DNA from 3 places in the Paenibacillus sp. FSL H7-0735 genome. Region 1 is predicted to be linked to each of the others. Evidence: riboswitches for the same ligand, from Rfam matches in the RefSeq annotation. Region 1 holds a riboswitch; each other region holds the start of a gene.
What was found. A riboswitch is a leader RNA that binds a small molecule or an ion and turns the genes downstream of it on or off. The one in region 1 is predicted to bind cyclic di-AMP.
Positions count from the first base shown of each region.

Region 2: it holds a riboswitch for cyclic di-AMP, as region 1 does, so the genes downstream of both, NSS82_RS27360 (TrkH family potassium uptake protein) here and NSS82_RS00810 (C40 family peptidase) in region 1, are expected to answer to the same signal.
Region 3: it holds a riboswitch for cyclic di-AMP, as region 1 does, so the genes downstream of both, NSS82_RS02940 (hypothetical protein) here and NSS82_RS00810 (C40 family peptidase) in region 1, are expected to answer to the same signal.

Region 1 is NZ_JBBOZH010000001.1:167,285-169,552, forward strand. It holds gene NSS82_RS00805 (GNAT family N-acetyltransferase) at 109-594, opposite strand; gene NSS82_RS00810 (C40 family peptidase) at 784-1,275, opposite strand; cyclic di-AMP (ydaO/yuaA leader) riboswitch at 1,281-1,423, opposite strand; gene NSS82_RS00815 (C40 family peptidase) at 1,786-2,214, opposite strand.
Region 2 is NZ_JBBOZH010000001.1:6,055,046-6,057,313, reverse strand. It holds gene NSS82_RS27365 (CPBP family intramembrane glutamic endopeptidase) at 1-683, opposite strand, end outside; cyclic di-AMP (ydaO/yuaA leader) riboswitch at 1,004-1,181, shown strand; gene NSS82_RS27360 (TrkH family potassium uptake protein) at 1,244-2,268, shown strand, end outside.
Region 3 is NZ_JBBOZH010000001.1:652,024-654,291, reverse strand. It holds cyclic di-AMP (ydaO/yuaA leader) riboswitch at 237-426, opposite strand; cyclic di-AMP (ydaO/yuaA leader) riboswitch at 846-1,010, shown strand; gene NSS82_RS02940 (hypothetical protein) at 1,079-1,633, shown strand; gene NSS82_RS02935 (hypothetical protein) at 1,648-2,169, shown strand; gene NSS82_RS02930 (hypothetical protein) at 2,210-2,268, shown strand, end outside.

The sequences.
Region 1 (2,268 bases):
GTAAGCTGCTCCCTACATTATAGCTTATGGTGAAGCGTTATCATAGGGTTTGTGACAAAAAAATGAACGAGAATACAATCATTCTTATGAAATATCTGGTATTTAATATCATTTGTCATAGACCATGCAATAAAAAGGTTTGTCTCCTGTAGGTGTGCGGCGTTCATACGTATCTGTAATCGTAAATCCACATTTTTGATAAGTTCGAATGGCGCGTTGGTTCCAGGTCAGGACTTCCAGATCTATCTCACGATCAGGATAACGATTCAAGGCTGTCTGGACGATGGCATCTACGAATAGTTTGCCTAAACCATGGCCGCATAGATCGGGGCGCATCCCAACTCCTAAACGGACGACTCCTTCCATCGGGAACAACTGTGCGAATCCGCACAAAACCTCATTTTCATTTAATATGGAGATATATTGTTCCTCCCGGAGCTGCGGATCACCAAACTCGATGCCAAGAGCCTGCATCTGCTCCCACGGCATCCAGCCATAAATATTATATGGGGGCGTATAGCTCCACTTACAAATAGCTTCTCCGTGAATTGCCTCCATAGGAACAACATGAAAAGTTACCGAGGGATTTATCATAAGGTCAACGATCTCCTTTCACGAGGACATTGCTATATTACTAATTATATACAAAATGGGGGAGGTTCGACTCAGAAACTTTATATGAGGGGGAATGTTTTACAAATTATGAGAGGGGTAAATAAGTAATAAGACAAAAAAACAAGCTCTCCTCCAAGAGTACCTTGGAAAAGAGCCTATGTACGTTATTTATTGCACATCATCATTGTCTTCCGATTCAGCAGCAACCGATTGGTAAGCGTCTGTGCTCATAATGCGCTTGGCACCAACGTAGCGTTTCACGTAGTAGCTATCACTCAGAGAGCTAATCGTAACACCGCGTGAGGTAGAAGCGTGTGCGAACTTACCTTCACCGACATAAATGCCGACATGGGAGACACCTTTGCCACTTGTATTGAAGAATACAAGATCTCCGGCTCTTATATCATCACGGGAGATTGCTGTGCCCATTTGATATTGGGAACCTGATTGGTGTGGAAGGTTAATGCCAATCTTATCAAACACATACATTGTAAATCCGGAGCAATCAAATCCGTTAGTGGATATACCGCCGGATACGTATTTAGTACCGATGGCCTTGTCAATCACTTTATCCATTTTGGAATCTGCGAAAGCGCTTCCTGCTCCGATGGTGAGGATGATGGAAAAGCTTAGTACTGCTGCTGCTAACTTCTTCTTCAAAAGTGTATACCCCTTCCAAATGCCTACGAGGTTAGCTTAAGGGTTCGGTTGAAGGTCCCCTATGACCCCTCTATATAATGGAGGTCAATTCACCCAAAGTTGGTTCCCCCGTTTTCCTAATAGTTAGGAAACTCGGCTCATACTGTTGATTAGGATTAGCTTGTAATCAATACATGACAAAACCTTTGTAAATAACAACTTAATGATTACAAAAATGTTACTAAAATCTCACTGCGCTAATTGTAACAAACAGAAAGCCGCTTGGCAATCGTTTTTAACATATTAATGCAGAAAAATTGGCATTTTTACGGTAGAAAGGCATATGTAAGCGTTAATAATGACCTAATTTTTAATATAATTGCAATTTTTATCAAATAAACGTGTTTCAATTGGGCTCTAATAGTGTAAAAATATATTATGGAATAAAGAAAAACCCGAATTTGATTACGGGCATAATCAGATTCAGGTTCATATAGTTGTAATTGTGAGGTTATAGTTGTGAGGAAGGTTTCAATCGAAGGCTACAGCTTGATAAGCTGAAGTACTCATTACTCTTTTAGCGCCAACATAACGATTGGCCCAGTAGGCCTGACTGAGTGAAGTGATGGTCACTCCACGCGAAGAGGACGATTGTGCGAATTTTCCGTTTCCAACATAAATGCCGACATGGGATACTCCATTGCCAAGTGTGTTAAAGAACACTAGATCACCAGAACGCAGATTGCTTTTGGATACAGCAGTTCCAACGCTATATTGAGCTTTTGATGTACGAGGTAAAGTAAGACCCACATTCTTGAATACATACTTTGTAAATCCAGAGCAATCAAATCCGGCAGTGCTTGTACCTCCGGTTTTATAGGCAACTCCAATAGTCTTTGAGATTACAGAGTCCATTTTAGAGTCGGCAAAGGCGCTTCCTCCACCAATAGATAATGCCATTACAAGTCCTAGCGCCGCAGCGACGCATTTTTTTCTTAAATTATGTCTTTTCAA
Region 2 (2,268 bases), 5.9 Mb from region 1:
GAGACCTGCTCTCCACTGAAATCAAAATAATAGTGCAATAAGGATTCGCCGACCTGAACAGTGCTATCCGTATACACCAGCCCATGGTTTCCTGTATTCGATTCAATTTGTAGCTTGGCAGGATTTACTTCCCATTCCTGAAGCCAAGGACGAGCAAGATTCTCCTTCTGCGCTAGAGTGAGGTCAGCTCCCTTGTCCTCTTTTGCACCAACGGAAGCAATGCCAGACCCCTCTTCGGAGGCAACTTTTGCAGCCTTTGAGAAAGCGACAATCTCGCCGGTATACATATTGAGGTCAACGATGATTTGCGGCTCTTGATCCGCTGACGGAGTAAGCGTTGCACGAAAGACATCAAAAGGATATTTTTGATCCAATTTTTTCTTGGTATAGTCCTCCACAAGCTTCTCGCGAGACATATAACCATAAAAGGAAGAGTCCGTCTCGTAAAGTACATTCCATTGATCGTTTGGTGCTTCGGTGTAATTGAGCTTTTGTTCTGCGAATAATACGGCTTGGTCACGGGCTTCTGCCTTGCTAATGACGGTGGTATCTTCACCTGTAGGGCTACTAAGCAGTGAAGGGGAAATCTGAAACATAATAAATAGAATAAGACCGATAATGCCCGAGATGATGAGCCTCTTGGAGAGGGCACGTTGCTGTAAGGGCTGGCCGACGGGATTCATGTAACGCCTCCTTGTTATGTACTGACAATGTTATGTTCCATTATAGTATTAGTGCCTGGTTGGTTACAAAAAACATTATATGTTCTTTTTATGGGTAATAGAGATAGTATAGAATAGTCATGTGAATTTATACCATGAATTTTATCGTGTTCATTTCTGCACGAATGATGAGAATCGGTGTAATTGCAGGGAAAACACGGAAAAGTGATGAGAAAAGGCACTCCTTTTGATGCAGTCTCTTTAAACCGCATTTTTTCATGCGAATGAGCATTAATTGTGTCTTTGTGAATTCACTAAATAACGTATATAATTTGTATGCAATTGTATAGTAGCCGAATTTCTGGTGAAAACGGGGGAACCATAAGAAGTGATGAAAAGTGGAGTGTACACGATAAATGGCACTTTCATCAGGGGTGAATTTCGTTCTGGGAACGAATAGGGCAGCCTGCACAGTCCGAATCCGACAGCTAACCTCGTAGGCTAATTTACTGCAGGAACCAAGTCAGCATTGGTTTTCCAGTGCTTTTTTTGTTGGAATTTTTGATAAGAAGGTGAGCAAAGTGGCTTCACAGTTTCGCAGGAGTTCTGAATTTAAGTTTCTGAAGCTCTCGCCGCCGCAGATACTGGTGCTTGGTTTTGCATCGATTATTCTGATAGGGGCCTTGCTGCTTATGCTGCCCATCTCAAGCACAAGCGGGAATTCCGTGGAATTTATTGATGCATTATTTACTTCAACTTCGGCAACCTGTGTAACAGGGCTTGTTGTGCTGGATACCGGAACTTCGTTCACGATTTTTGGGAAAACCGTAATTATGATCCTGATCCAGATCGGCGGCTTAGGTTTTATGACCATGGCCACTCTATTTTCACTGGTGTTAAAGCGTAAAATATCTTTGCGGGACAGGCTAATCCTACAGGAAGCCATGAATCAAGGCTCTATGGAAGGAATTGTGCGGCTGATCCGAAGAGTCCTCATATATTCTCTTGTCATAGAAGGCTGTGCCGCTTTGCTGCTGTCTATTCGCTGGGCTTTTGATATGCCACTGGGAAAAGCGATTTATTATGGCATATTTCATGCGGTGTCTATGTTTAATAATGCGGGGTTCGATATTTTTGGGGATTTTCGCAGTTTAACTGATTATGTATATGATCCACTTGTGAATATTATTGTGATGTTTCTGATTGTCTCCGGCGGGATTGGTTTTATTGTAATGTCAGATCTGGTGGAGTTTCGGGTAACCCGCAGGCTGTCTCTACATAGTAAAGTTGTCCTGTCCACCAGCACAGGGCTGATTCTGATCGGAGCTCTGGTTATTTTTATATTCGAGTTTACTAACACTCGTACCCTAGGTTCACTGAATTTTGGCGGTAAAATATTATCAGCCTTCTTTCAATCCGTGTCTCCCCGTACGGCTGGCGCGAACACAGTTGATATTGCTGGACTTCGGCAGGCTACACAATTTTTTATAGTGATTCTTATGTTTATTGGTGCTTCTCCAGGCTCAACGGGCGGCGGGATCAAGACAACAACCTTTACGATGATGATTGGTGCTGTTATTGCTATGCTGCGTGGACGGGAAGATGT
Region 3 (2,268 bases), 480 kb from region 1:
TGCTCATTTACAACAAGGAGGCAACGAAAATCTCCGAAAGGATGTTGACCTATCGTCATTTTCGGGCACAACCTAAAGCTCGGTTGTGTCACGTCATTAGACGCTGCCTTACAAATACCGCTAATGATGAATTTAGCGACCTCTTGGGGGAGGCCTCCATAAATGCTTTGCTTCTAAGAGCACAGCAAAAAGCCACAAAGGATCTCCTCTGTGGCTCGCTAGCGGTCACATTGCACTCATCCTCTCTCCATACGCTTACGAGGTTAGCTGTCGGATTCGGGCGGTGAGAGTCGCCCTACCTGTATAGATGCGAGCTCACTCGCACCCTCTACAGGATTCACCCCATAATCAGCTTCCGACTCTCACATCGGCTGCCGATTGTTGGTTCCCCCGCTTTCCTTATCGGAAATTAAGCGGATCAAATATTCGATTGTCGTTGAAACAGGAGTAATCATACTCTTATGCACGAAGACTTGTAAAACCTGAATGATGCCAAAATAATGCAAATTAAAAACTATTTTCCCATTAGATAGCGCTTACTTGATATCTAATCTCTCTATATCTCTTGTTTACTCGAGTTTCGAGCGTTTAATCGCTATCTATAACCCATGTGATTTTATTCACCTTTTTAGGGTGAAAATACTGCAAATTCCCTTTATAGGTAGAAACGCAAGAAGCTGAGGTTGAGCGAGAAAGAGGCGCGATAACACGCCATAAATACCTATTTACCTCGTTTTTCAGTCGTAGTCGGCAGGATATGGTTAAAATCGCTCTAAAAGAACATTTTCCGTTTTTTACAGAAAATCTTGAAAAGAGTATGATTCGGGTTGAATCTAATTCATGAAAAACAATCAACGCTGAGTTCCTGCATTCGCAGGGAACGGGGGAACCATCAGGCCACCTGGCCTACTTGGGGTGAATCCAAAGGAGACTGCGTAAGTCTCAATAGGTAGGGCGACTCTCACCGTCCGAATCCGACAGCTAACCTCGTAAGCGTAAAGAGAGAGACCCTTGATCCGCCACGCTTTGGCCCAGGTATATCTGCCTGTAATCCAAAACCGCAGCAGAGGTCCTCCTCTTGCTGCGGTTTTTGCGTTACCTGAGCCTATTAGGTGATAGCACGCTGGATGGGGTGAATGTTTTGAAGCACTATTATTTAGGGATACATCAAGGGCTGCTTGAGCCGATAAGTCTAAATTACGTTTGTTTCGGGGCCTTATGGTTCGAAGAAAATAATCACAAGTACATTGTAGGTTATGCATTTGGCCAGAACCAGATCCAAGCCCTTCGCCAATTCAGTACACCTTCTTCTTGTAAAGACTGTTTAGACTCTAAGATTGTATATGAAATATATAAAAAAATTCGAGAACAACAACAGCAGCAGGATTGGTCATCGCATCAAAAACTCCCGTGGTTTACAGCCTTCAAGGAGCCTTGGAAAGATGTAAGCGCCGGTTGGTATGTCTTGAGATCCCGCAGCACCTTTCCCTTACATCTATCTGTTATACGGAAAGAGAAGTTCCGACTATGGCTAGAGCATACCGCAGTCTGTGAGAATAAAATGGAAATGCTCGCTTGTGTAGAAAAGGCTAGTGTCACTCATCATGTAGACTTAAAGCTTTTGGAAATCTAAGGAGGAACCCTACTATGGACCAGCGCAGACTATCCCGCATTGAAGTATTTGTATTGGATGAACCCGAGCCTATTCACTATGGAATGGAAGGGGCTGAAGGCTGCCGTTATGGTATTCTGAAGCTCACCTGTAAGGGAGGTTGCAGTTGGGGGGCTTGTCTAATCTCTGCCAACACCAAAAATTTCGATCTCATTAAATGGAGTTCTTTTTTACGGGCTATCTGTCATTGCCGTCTTGAGGAAGCGCTGGATAAGGTCCGCCGCGAAGGTTCAGATTGGGAGCAGGTTAAGCTTGAGCTAGTTCAGGGTGCTTTGCAGGATTTAAAGGCCAAGCTCCAGGGTAAATCCTTGGCTGGGCATATTCAGCAAGGGCGTCTGTACAGTGTTGCAGCTGGGGGGAGCAATTCCAGAAGTGAACGGCTCTACTACAAACCTTCCAAAGCTTTATCCACTGCCTCCCAGCAGAAACACAGTTGCCCGGAACCAGACACCGCCGATCTTATCAATAAATCCATCTCTTACTTTTCTATATTATAGATTCAAGCAAATCTCTCATTCTGAAAGGATCGTGTTCACCATGCCTGACCCCTTACCTCCCGTGTCCACCTACAGTGCTAAATTTGCAGAGTGTGTTCA